One region of the Clostridium sp. LIBA-8553 genome, then DNA from elsewhere that is predicted to be linked to it. Evidence: predicted binding sites of a transcription regulator. Region 1 holds the regulator's gene; the other holds the start of a gene.
What was found. Region 1 encodes NrdR, which represses ribonucleotide reductase genes. Its sites were predicted from a motif close to CACNANATNTNGTG; they were not measured.

Region 1 (4,441 bases):
TTTAGATACAGGAAATGGACTTATAGAACCTGCAACAGCACTGCCTGTAATAATAGCAGAAAGAGAGAAATTTCAAAGAATAAACATTAAGGAAAAAGATCAATTTAAAATACCGTATAAGGTGGTTGATGGGAATTCAGGATATATGAAAGGGATTAAAATCGACAATATAAAGCTTTGTAATGTTAATGGGGAAACAATGACAAGAGATGTAATCTTATGTTTTTGTGATAATAAACTGAGTAAAGAAGGAGAATATGAGGCTTTATTGTCTAGAGGAATTATATAGGGGTGATTAGGTTATGTTAAATATAAGACTTTTACTTAATAAGTTATTTACTAAATTAGATATTATGGTTGAGCCAATTTATTATGTTGGAGGAAATGATGTTCTTCCAGCACCACTTACTAAGGAAGAAGAAGAAGAGCTAGTTAACAAGTTAGGGGAAAATGATGAAGCTATTAGAAGCATACTTATCGAAAGAAATTTGAGATTAGTTGTTTATATAGCTAGAAAATTTGAAAATACTGGAGTTGGTGTAGAAGATTTAATTTCAGTAGGAACTATTGGACTTATAAAAGCGGTAAATACTTTTAATCCTGAGAAAAAAATAAAGCTTGCCACTTATGCGTCAAGATGTATAGAAAATGAAATTCTTATGTATCTAAGAAGAAATAGTAAGGTTAAGGCAGAGATATCATTTTATGAACCTTTAAATATAGATTGGGACGGAAATGAACTTTTATTATCAGACATACTTGGTACAGATGATGATATTGTTTACAATTTGATAGAGGATGAAGTAGATAAAGAATTGTTATTTACTGCTATGAAAAATCTTTCAAATAGAGAAAAAGAAATTGTTGAATTAAGATTTGGACTATGTGGATATAAAGAAAAAACTCAAAAAGAAGTAGCTGATATGCTTGGTATATCACAATCTTATATCTCAAGATTAGAGAAAAAAATTATAAAAAGATTAAAGAAAGAAATTAACAAAATGATTTAAGAGTATAAAATTAACCTCTACAGGTAATAATTAAAATGCGGAAGGGAATTACTTCGAAGGGGTTGATTTCAATTATGATGATAAATAAAGTAGAGATATGTGGAGTCAATACAGCAAAATTACCAGTTTTAAAAGAAAAAGAAATGAAAGAATTATTGCTACAAATGCAGAGTGGAGACAATAGCGCTAGAGAGAAATTTATTAAGGGGAATCTGAGATTAGTGCTTAGTGTAATCCAAAGGTTTAATAACAGAGGTGAAAATGTAGATGATTTATTTCAAGTTGGTTGTATAGGACTTATGAAATCTATAGATAACTTTGATTTATCACAAAATGTTAAATTTTCAACTTATGCTGTACCCATGATAATAGGAGAAATAAGAAGATACTTAAGAGATAATAATACTATAAGAGTTAGTAGATCTTTAAGAGATATAGCTTACAGGGCTTTATTGGTTAGAGATAGATTAGTAAATGAAAATAATAAGGAACCCACTGTATCTCAAATAGCGAAAGAACTTCAGATTCCTAGAGAAGATGTTGTTTTCGCTTTAGATGCAATACAGGATCCAGTTTCTTTATTTGAACCTATTTACCATGATGGTGGAGATGCGATATATGTTATGGATCAAATAAGTGACTCAAAGAACCAAGATGATAGTTGGCTTGAAAATATAGCAATAAAAGAGGCTATGAAAAAATTAAATGAGAGAGAAAAGTTAATTTTAAATTTGAGATTTTTCAATGGAAGAACTCAAATGGAAGTAGCAGACGAAATTGGTATATCACAAGCTCAAGTTTCAAGGTTGGAAAAAATAGCATTAAAGCACATGAGGAAGTATGTATAGAGCTCTTTAGAGCTCTATTTTTTTATGACTAGAATTTTAAAAATTTATGTTATTTAGGATTTTTCTTTTCTTATAATTAATAAATATAAAAATACAACATATAAATTAAATATAAGAATTTGATATTTTAGGAGGAGTTAAATATGGAAGAAAATTTATTTTCTTTAAATAACTTAAGGTCTATGGAGGTCATAGATATAAATGAGGGAAAAAAATTAGGGCTAATATGCGATGTTAAGATAGATTGTGATGATAATAGGATATTATCTATCATAATGCCAGGAGAAAAAACATCCTTTTTTAGTAAGTCAGAGGACATAGAAATAGATTGGTCTGATGTATATAAGATTGGAGAAGATGTTATACTAATAGATTCAAAAGGGAAAAATATACTAGATGTTGAAAAATATATATAGAAATTAGGAAAAAAAGAGGGTATAATGATATTACAACTTAGAGAAAGGCGTGGAATTTAAAATGAGATGTCCTTACTGTTCTTATGAGGAAAGTAAAGTTGTGGATTCTAGATCTGCAGAAGACTACAATGCAATTAGAAGAAGAAGAGAATGTTTGAAGTGTTCTAAGAGATACACAACTTATGAAAAAGTAGAAGATATACCAATACTTGTTGTAAAAAAAGATTTAAGCAGAGAAAGTTTCAATAAAGAGAAGATAATAAGCGGACTGATTAAGGCATGCCAAAAAAGACCCGTATCTAGAGCTCAGGTTGAAGAAATAGCTGCTGATATTGAGCGAAACATAAGTAATAAAATGATGGTAGAAATAAAGTCTGATTACATAGGTGAAATGGTAATGGAAAGACTTAAAGCTATAGATGAGGTTTCATATGTAAGATTTGCCTCTGTATATAGACAATTTAAGGATATTAATACTTTTATGGAAGAAATAAAAAATTTAATGAAATAATTAGAAGCTATCTTAAAGCATTTTCTTTAAGATAGCTTTTTTATAGTTTTTAAAAATTTAGTTTTTATTGTGAATAGGATTTAACCGGAATTTAATTTAATAAAGTATGAAATTATGGTAATATGATAAAATAAGTAAATCTTTTAAAAGTACGTTAAATTTATGATTTTGAGGTGAGAATATGAAGAGAGAAATTATAGAAGATAAAGAGTTTATTTCATTTAATGATGGAAATATAAAAGTAAGATTTTCAACAGCTTATAACAATATTAATTATAAAAAAGAAGATGAAGATGGAAAAAGGAATTTAGAAGCTTTAAAAGAGATATTTTCTCTTGATAAGGTTGTCTATGTTAATCAAACACATAGTCATGATTTTATAGACGCAACAGGAGAAAGTTTTAAAGGAGACAGGAACTGTGATGCCATAGTTACAAAGGACAAGAATACCCTAATTGGAGTATTTACTGCAGACTGTGTTCCAGTTATAGCTTATGATAAGGACAAAGAAGTTATTGCTGCTATCCATAGTGGCTGGAAAGGCACATATAACAAAATCGTTAGAAATACTTGTGAATATATGAAAGAAAAATATGATTGTGAAAATATTAAAGTAATAATAGGACCTCATGTAAGAGAATGTTGTTATGAGGTTAGTGAAGAGTTAGCAGATAAATTTAGAGATGTTTTTGGAAAAGAAGTGTGTAATGGTAGAATGTTGAATCTTGAAAGATGTGTGAAAATTCAGCTTGAAGGAATTGTTAAAGAAGAAAATATTATTTCTGTTGGAGTATGCACTTATTGTGAAGAGGAAATAGAAATGCATAGTTATAGACAAAAACAAGAGATGGCAGGAAGATTATTCTCAGCAGTATTTATTGCTTAAAACTATGTTTTGAATTTAAATTTTAATAAGAATAGTTTTTAAGGTTGAGAACTTTAAATACTCTAAGGAGTAAAAAGAATTCAAGCTTAATAAACTATTCTATTTTATAAATTGAGGATGGATAACCGATGAAAAAAAGAATTATTATTTTTACAACATTAATAATAACCTTTTTCTTAGCAATAATGACTTCTATATATTTAGTTATATCTAATCACAAGTATTTAGAGGAATCAAAAAGTGTTTTAAATGAGTATAACAAGGTTATAGCTTTATTGTTAGAAAATGATCAAGGTAATATAAAGGATGAATTAACAAGAATAGAATCAAGCAGTGACATGAAAAATATAAGGATAACTTATATTAGCAAAGAGGGAAATGTTATTTTTGATACCCATAAAAAATTAAGTGATGAAAATGAGAGCTACCTTCAAAGAGAAGAAATAATAGATGCTATTAAAGAGGGATCTGGAAATAGTGTTAGATATAGTGAAGATTTACATCAAAATATGATTTATAGTGCACTTAAGCTTAAGGATGGCTCTATAATAAGAACCTCTATAGCAGTTAAAAATGCCCAAATATTAGATACTACTAATACTAAGTATTTAATATTTGGAGTGGTATTAGCTTTAGTAATTGCATTATTGTTAACTGTTAAAATAACAAATATAATACTAAATCCTTTAAAGGAACTAGAACAACTAACAGCTACTATTGCTGGTGGTAACTTTCATAAGAGAGTTAAGATTAATTCCAAGGACGATGAA
Region 2 (4,441 bases), 840 kb from region 1:
AACTTCTAAAGCTTCTTTTATTTTAGGTTTTAATAGATGTTTTTTTTCTTCGAATTCCTTAAAGCCTTCTGGTGTTAAAGAATATACTTTTTGTATTTTTCTTTTGGGATCATCCCATATACCTACTACGAAACCTTGTTTTTCTAATTTCTTTAGTAGAGGATAGATGCCTCCAGTGCTAGGAATCCAAAGTCCATTAGTCTGTTCACCAATCTTTTGAGCTAAATCATTTCCATTGGTAGGTTTAATACTAAGTATATATAAGGCGTATATAGGAAGAAGTCCTTTGGTAAAGACTTGTCCTACTGCATCCTTTTCTTTTTGTACTTTTTTTAGATTAGCTACCTGTTTTTTATATTCATCATAAAGGCGTTTTTCTTCAGCTTTTATAAATTCATCATTATACATAATTAAATTTCCTTTTGAATTGAAACTCCTACCATTCCTGGTCCAGCGTGAACACCCATAGCGGCACCTATTTCTCTTACTTGAGAACTTAATAGATTAGGATGATCTTTTATTGAGGCAAGAATTTGGTTAGCTTCTTCTTCTGCCATACCATTAAGAACTGCTATATTACATTTGCCTTGATCAAGGTGTTCTAAAATTATGCTAGTAAGTTTCTTTAATGATTGTTTTCTTCCTCTTGCCTTTGCAATAGTACAATAAGCACCATGTTCATCAACTGATATTATTGGTTTTAAATGAAGTAAGTCTCCAACTGTTCCAGCAACCTTACCTATTCTTCCACCACGTCTTAAATATTCTAATGTATTAAGAGTATAGTAACCTGTTGTAGCTTCTCTTATGCTTGGAAGAGTGTTAATTATATCTTCAAAACTTTTACCTTCTTTAACAAGTTTAGCTGCTTTTAAAACTATAGCTCCTAAAGGATATCCTATTATCTTACTATCAAATAAATAATATTCGAAAGAAGTACGTTCCTCAATAACTAATCTAGCGGCATTGAATGTACCTGATAATGCACTAGAAATAAATATACCTATTATGTGAGTGTATCCTTCAGATTCTAATTTATCTAATACTGAGTTTATATAATCTGGACCACATAGTGAAGTGGTTGGAACTTCAACATGTAGACTTTCATAAACTTGATCTGGTGTTATATCAAAAATGTCATTATATTCTCTATCTTTATATATTATTTTTAATGGTAATACATTGATGTCATATTCTTTTATTTCATTTATAGTTAAGTCACAAGAACTGTCTGTTATTATAGCGATTTTTTGCATTTTATATGCCCCCAATCATTTAACTTGATAGTTACTAACCTGAAAATAAGTTGTTTTATAAATAACTTATTTTCAGGTTAGTACACTTTAGATAATTTTAACTAAAATTCAACAGATATTGAAATCAATGAAAATTAAGTTTATTTTTATCTTTAAGTGCATTATATATCAATAGTGATACTATTATCAATATTGATAATGGTACAAAAGGAAAATAATCTGTTAATAATATATTAAAACAGATTATTATTAAAGAAAACGGTTTACTTATGAACTTAATTATAAAATTACTTAAAAGCTAGAGAAGATTTTTTGTCTACTATATGCCAGATAGTATTACCTCTTGAGAGATATACAGGAGTATTATTCTCAGTTTTTAATATGGTTTTACTATCAAAATCATCTTTTTCCCAGTGGATTTTCTCCATCCTACCATTAGATAATAAATAGCCTTCTCCACTACCAACTAAATCTATATCTAAGTGAGTATTATCAGCTTGAAGTGACATATCAGTTATTTGTATCACTATATTTTTAAATTTTAAAGGTTCTCCAGTATTTTTATCAGTAGAAAGTTCTTTATCCATATACTTTTCATAAAATCCATCTACATATTTATAGGATGTATTATAATAATTACTTAGATTAAGATTCAATTCAGATATGTAACTTGAAGAACTTAGTAGAGCATTATCTATGAATTTTAAATTATTATCTTTTGAATAACTATATCCTTTTTGTGAAATAAAATCTCTTATATTTTTAGCAGAAGTATAAAGGTTATGAGGTGCCTTTCTTGTATTATCTCTCCAAAAAGCACTTCCATTAGCTATCTCGTTTATACTGTTTAAGGAGTCATCACTAGATATAGTAGCTAAGGCCTGTGCACTTCCACCACAATGAGCGAAAGGTAAATCGTGTTCTTTAGATATATCTAAGAAGTATTGACGTACACTTCTAACTGGTCCAATAACTTCAGGAGAATTCTCATAAAATACAGCTAGGAATCTAGGAATTCCACCTTCCGCCATAGTCTCATAAACTATATCAGCTTCAGAAAGTCCACTTTGTGGACGAGCTTCTCTGGAATTTTCAACTATACACATAAAAGGTATATTATCAATTGAATTTGATTCTAATATATTACCTGTATACGGGCTTAAAGTTTCTAAAGATATATTTTCATAATTATAATCAACTAAATCTTCTTCATTAAATGTAAGTTTTACTGAATCTATCTTCTTTAATGTATCTATTTTTTCAGGAGTTTTTAAGGGCATTATTAAATTCCCAAGTAATAATCCAATTAATAAAATTATTATTAATTGAAAAGAAATTAAGGCAATTTTCTTCATTTAAACACCTCCAATGGATTATTTTTCATATAATTATTATGTTACATTATATGGAATATTATTCATCATATGGAGAAGTCGTGAATGAGTTTTTGTTAATGTCAACTAAAGAGAAATTGAATATAGGCTAAGAAAAAGAAGAAAAAAGGGAGATAATAAGTAATTTTTTAAGTATAAGGATTTTTAAAAATTAGCATAACTATTAATAGTAGAGTATAATGATTCGAGTACAAGATATAGTGGAGTGGAGGAAGTAAGAATGCTACATGTTGTGAAAAGGGACGGTAGAGAATCAAGATTTAATGCGGATAAAATAGCAAATGCAATAAAGAGAGCGGCCAATGAAGTTGGTGTTACAATAAGAGAAAGTCAAGTTTTAGATACTATACAGAAGGTAATAAACTATATAGAGATGTCAGGTAAAACTGATGTTACTGTTGAAGAAATTCAAGTGTTAGTAGAAAAAGCTTTAAGAGATAATGGATTTAATCAAATAGCAACAGCATATAAAGCATATAGAACTGAAAGAACAAAGGTTAGAGAGATTAAGTCTGATTTAATGAAGGCTATAAGCAAGATCGGAGTAGAGACAGATAGAGATAATGCTAATGTAGGAAATAACTTTTCATCAAAGCTTTTAAGAATAGCATCAGAATCTAACAAGTGGTATAACTTAGCTACAATGCCTAAGGAATTAGCAAAGGCTCATGAAAATGGTGATGTATATTACCATGATTTAGATAGTTATAATTTAACTACAAACTGCTTACACATACCAACTGGTGAGTTATTACAGAGTGGATTTAACACTGGATACGGAACTATTAATGCACCAAGAAGAATAGAAACTGCAGCGGAATTATCATGTATTTTATTACAATCAACTCAAAATGATATGTTTGGAGGTCAATCACATCCAGACTTTGACAATGATATGAGTGAGTTTGTAGAACCTACAAGACAAGAAATCAGAGAAGAGTATATGGGATTAGGCTTAGAAGGAGCTAAGTTAGATGAATTAGTAGAGAAAAAACTAAGAGAGAGAGTACATCAAGCTATGCAAGGGGTTGTTTATAACTTAAACACAATGCATTCAAGAGCTGGATCTCAAGTTCCGTTTAGTTCATTAAACTTAGGAATACCATATAATGAAGATGCGGCTTTAGTTTGTGAGATATTCTTATTAGAATATGAAAAAGGATTAGGCAAAGGCGAACAACCAATATTCCCTAACATAATCTTTAGAGTAAAGGAAGGCGTTAATAGAGAGCCAGAAGATAAATATTTCTATTTATATGAATTAGCATGTAGAGTAGCAGCAAAAAGAATGAATCCAACCTTCATGAATATCGATGCGGATTTTAATAAGGAATATTATGATAAAGGATACATGCCAGCAACTATGGGATGTAGAACTTATCTTATGAAAAATGTTAATGGTGAACCAGGATGTAAGGGAAGAGGTAATATAGCTCCTACAACTATAAACCTTCCTAGACTTGGAATATTAGCAAAGAAAGACATTAATAAATTCTTTGAGTTATTAGATGATAGATTAAGAATAGCTAAAGAATCTTTAATGCATAGATATGGAGTACTTAAAAATTTAAGAGTTAAAGATTTACCTTTCGTAGCAGGTCAAGGATTAATGAAAGGTGCAGAAAACTTAGGACCAGATGATTCAATCGAGCCAATCTTAAAGCAAGGAACTTGGGGAATTGGATTTATTGGAGTTGCAGAAACTTTAGTAGCTTTAACAGGAAAGCATCATGGTGAAGATGAGGCAGCTAGAGAATTAGGATTAAAGATAGTTGAAAGAATAAGAGAATA

Region 2: AC2JAQ_RS15135 (anaerobic ribonucleoside triphosphate reductase) is a predicted target of NrdR. The motif match lies at 2,840-2,853, and genes of this name have one in related genera.

Annotation. Positions count from the first base shown of each region.
Region 1 is NZ_CM173489.1:2,483,887-2,488,327, reverse strand. Features, by position in the region: gene spoIIGA (sigma-E processing peptidase SpoIIGA) at 1-289, shown strand, start outside; gene sigE (RNA polymerase sporulation sigma factor SigE) at 303-1,010, shown strand; gene sigG (RNA polymerase sporulation sigma factor SigG) at 1,085-1,858, shown strand; gene AC2JAQ_RS11015 (YlmC/YmxH family sporulation protein) at 2,002-2,274, shown strand; gene nrdR (transcriptional regulator NrdR) at 2,336-2,785, shown strand; gene AC2JAQ_RS11005 (purine nucleoside phosphorylase YfiH/LACC1 family protein) at 2,967-3,671, shown strand; gene AC2JAQ_RS11000 (ATP-binding protein) at 3,800-4,441, shown strand, end outside.
Region 2 is NZ_CM173489.1:3,323,111-3,327,551, reverse strand. Features, by position in the region: gene AC2JAQ_RS15150 (PadR family transcriptional regulator) at 1-408, opposite strand, end outside; gene AC2JAQ_RS15145 (DegV family protein) at 411-1,256, opposite strand; gene AC2JAQ_RS15140 (DUF3048 domain-containing protein) at 1,544-2,611, opposite strand; gene AC2JAQ_RS15135 (anaerobic ribonucleoside triphosphate reductase) at 2,871-4,441, shown strand, end outside.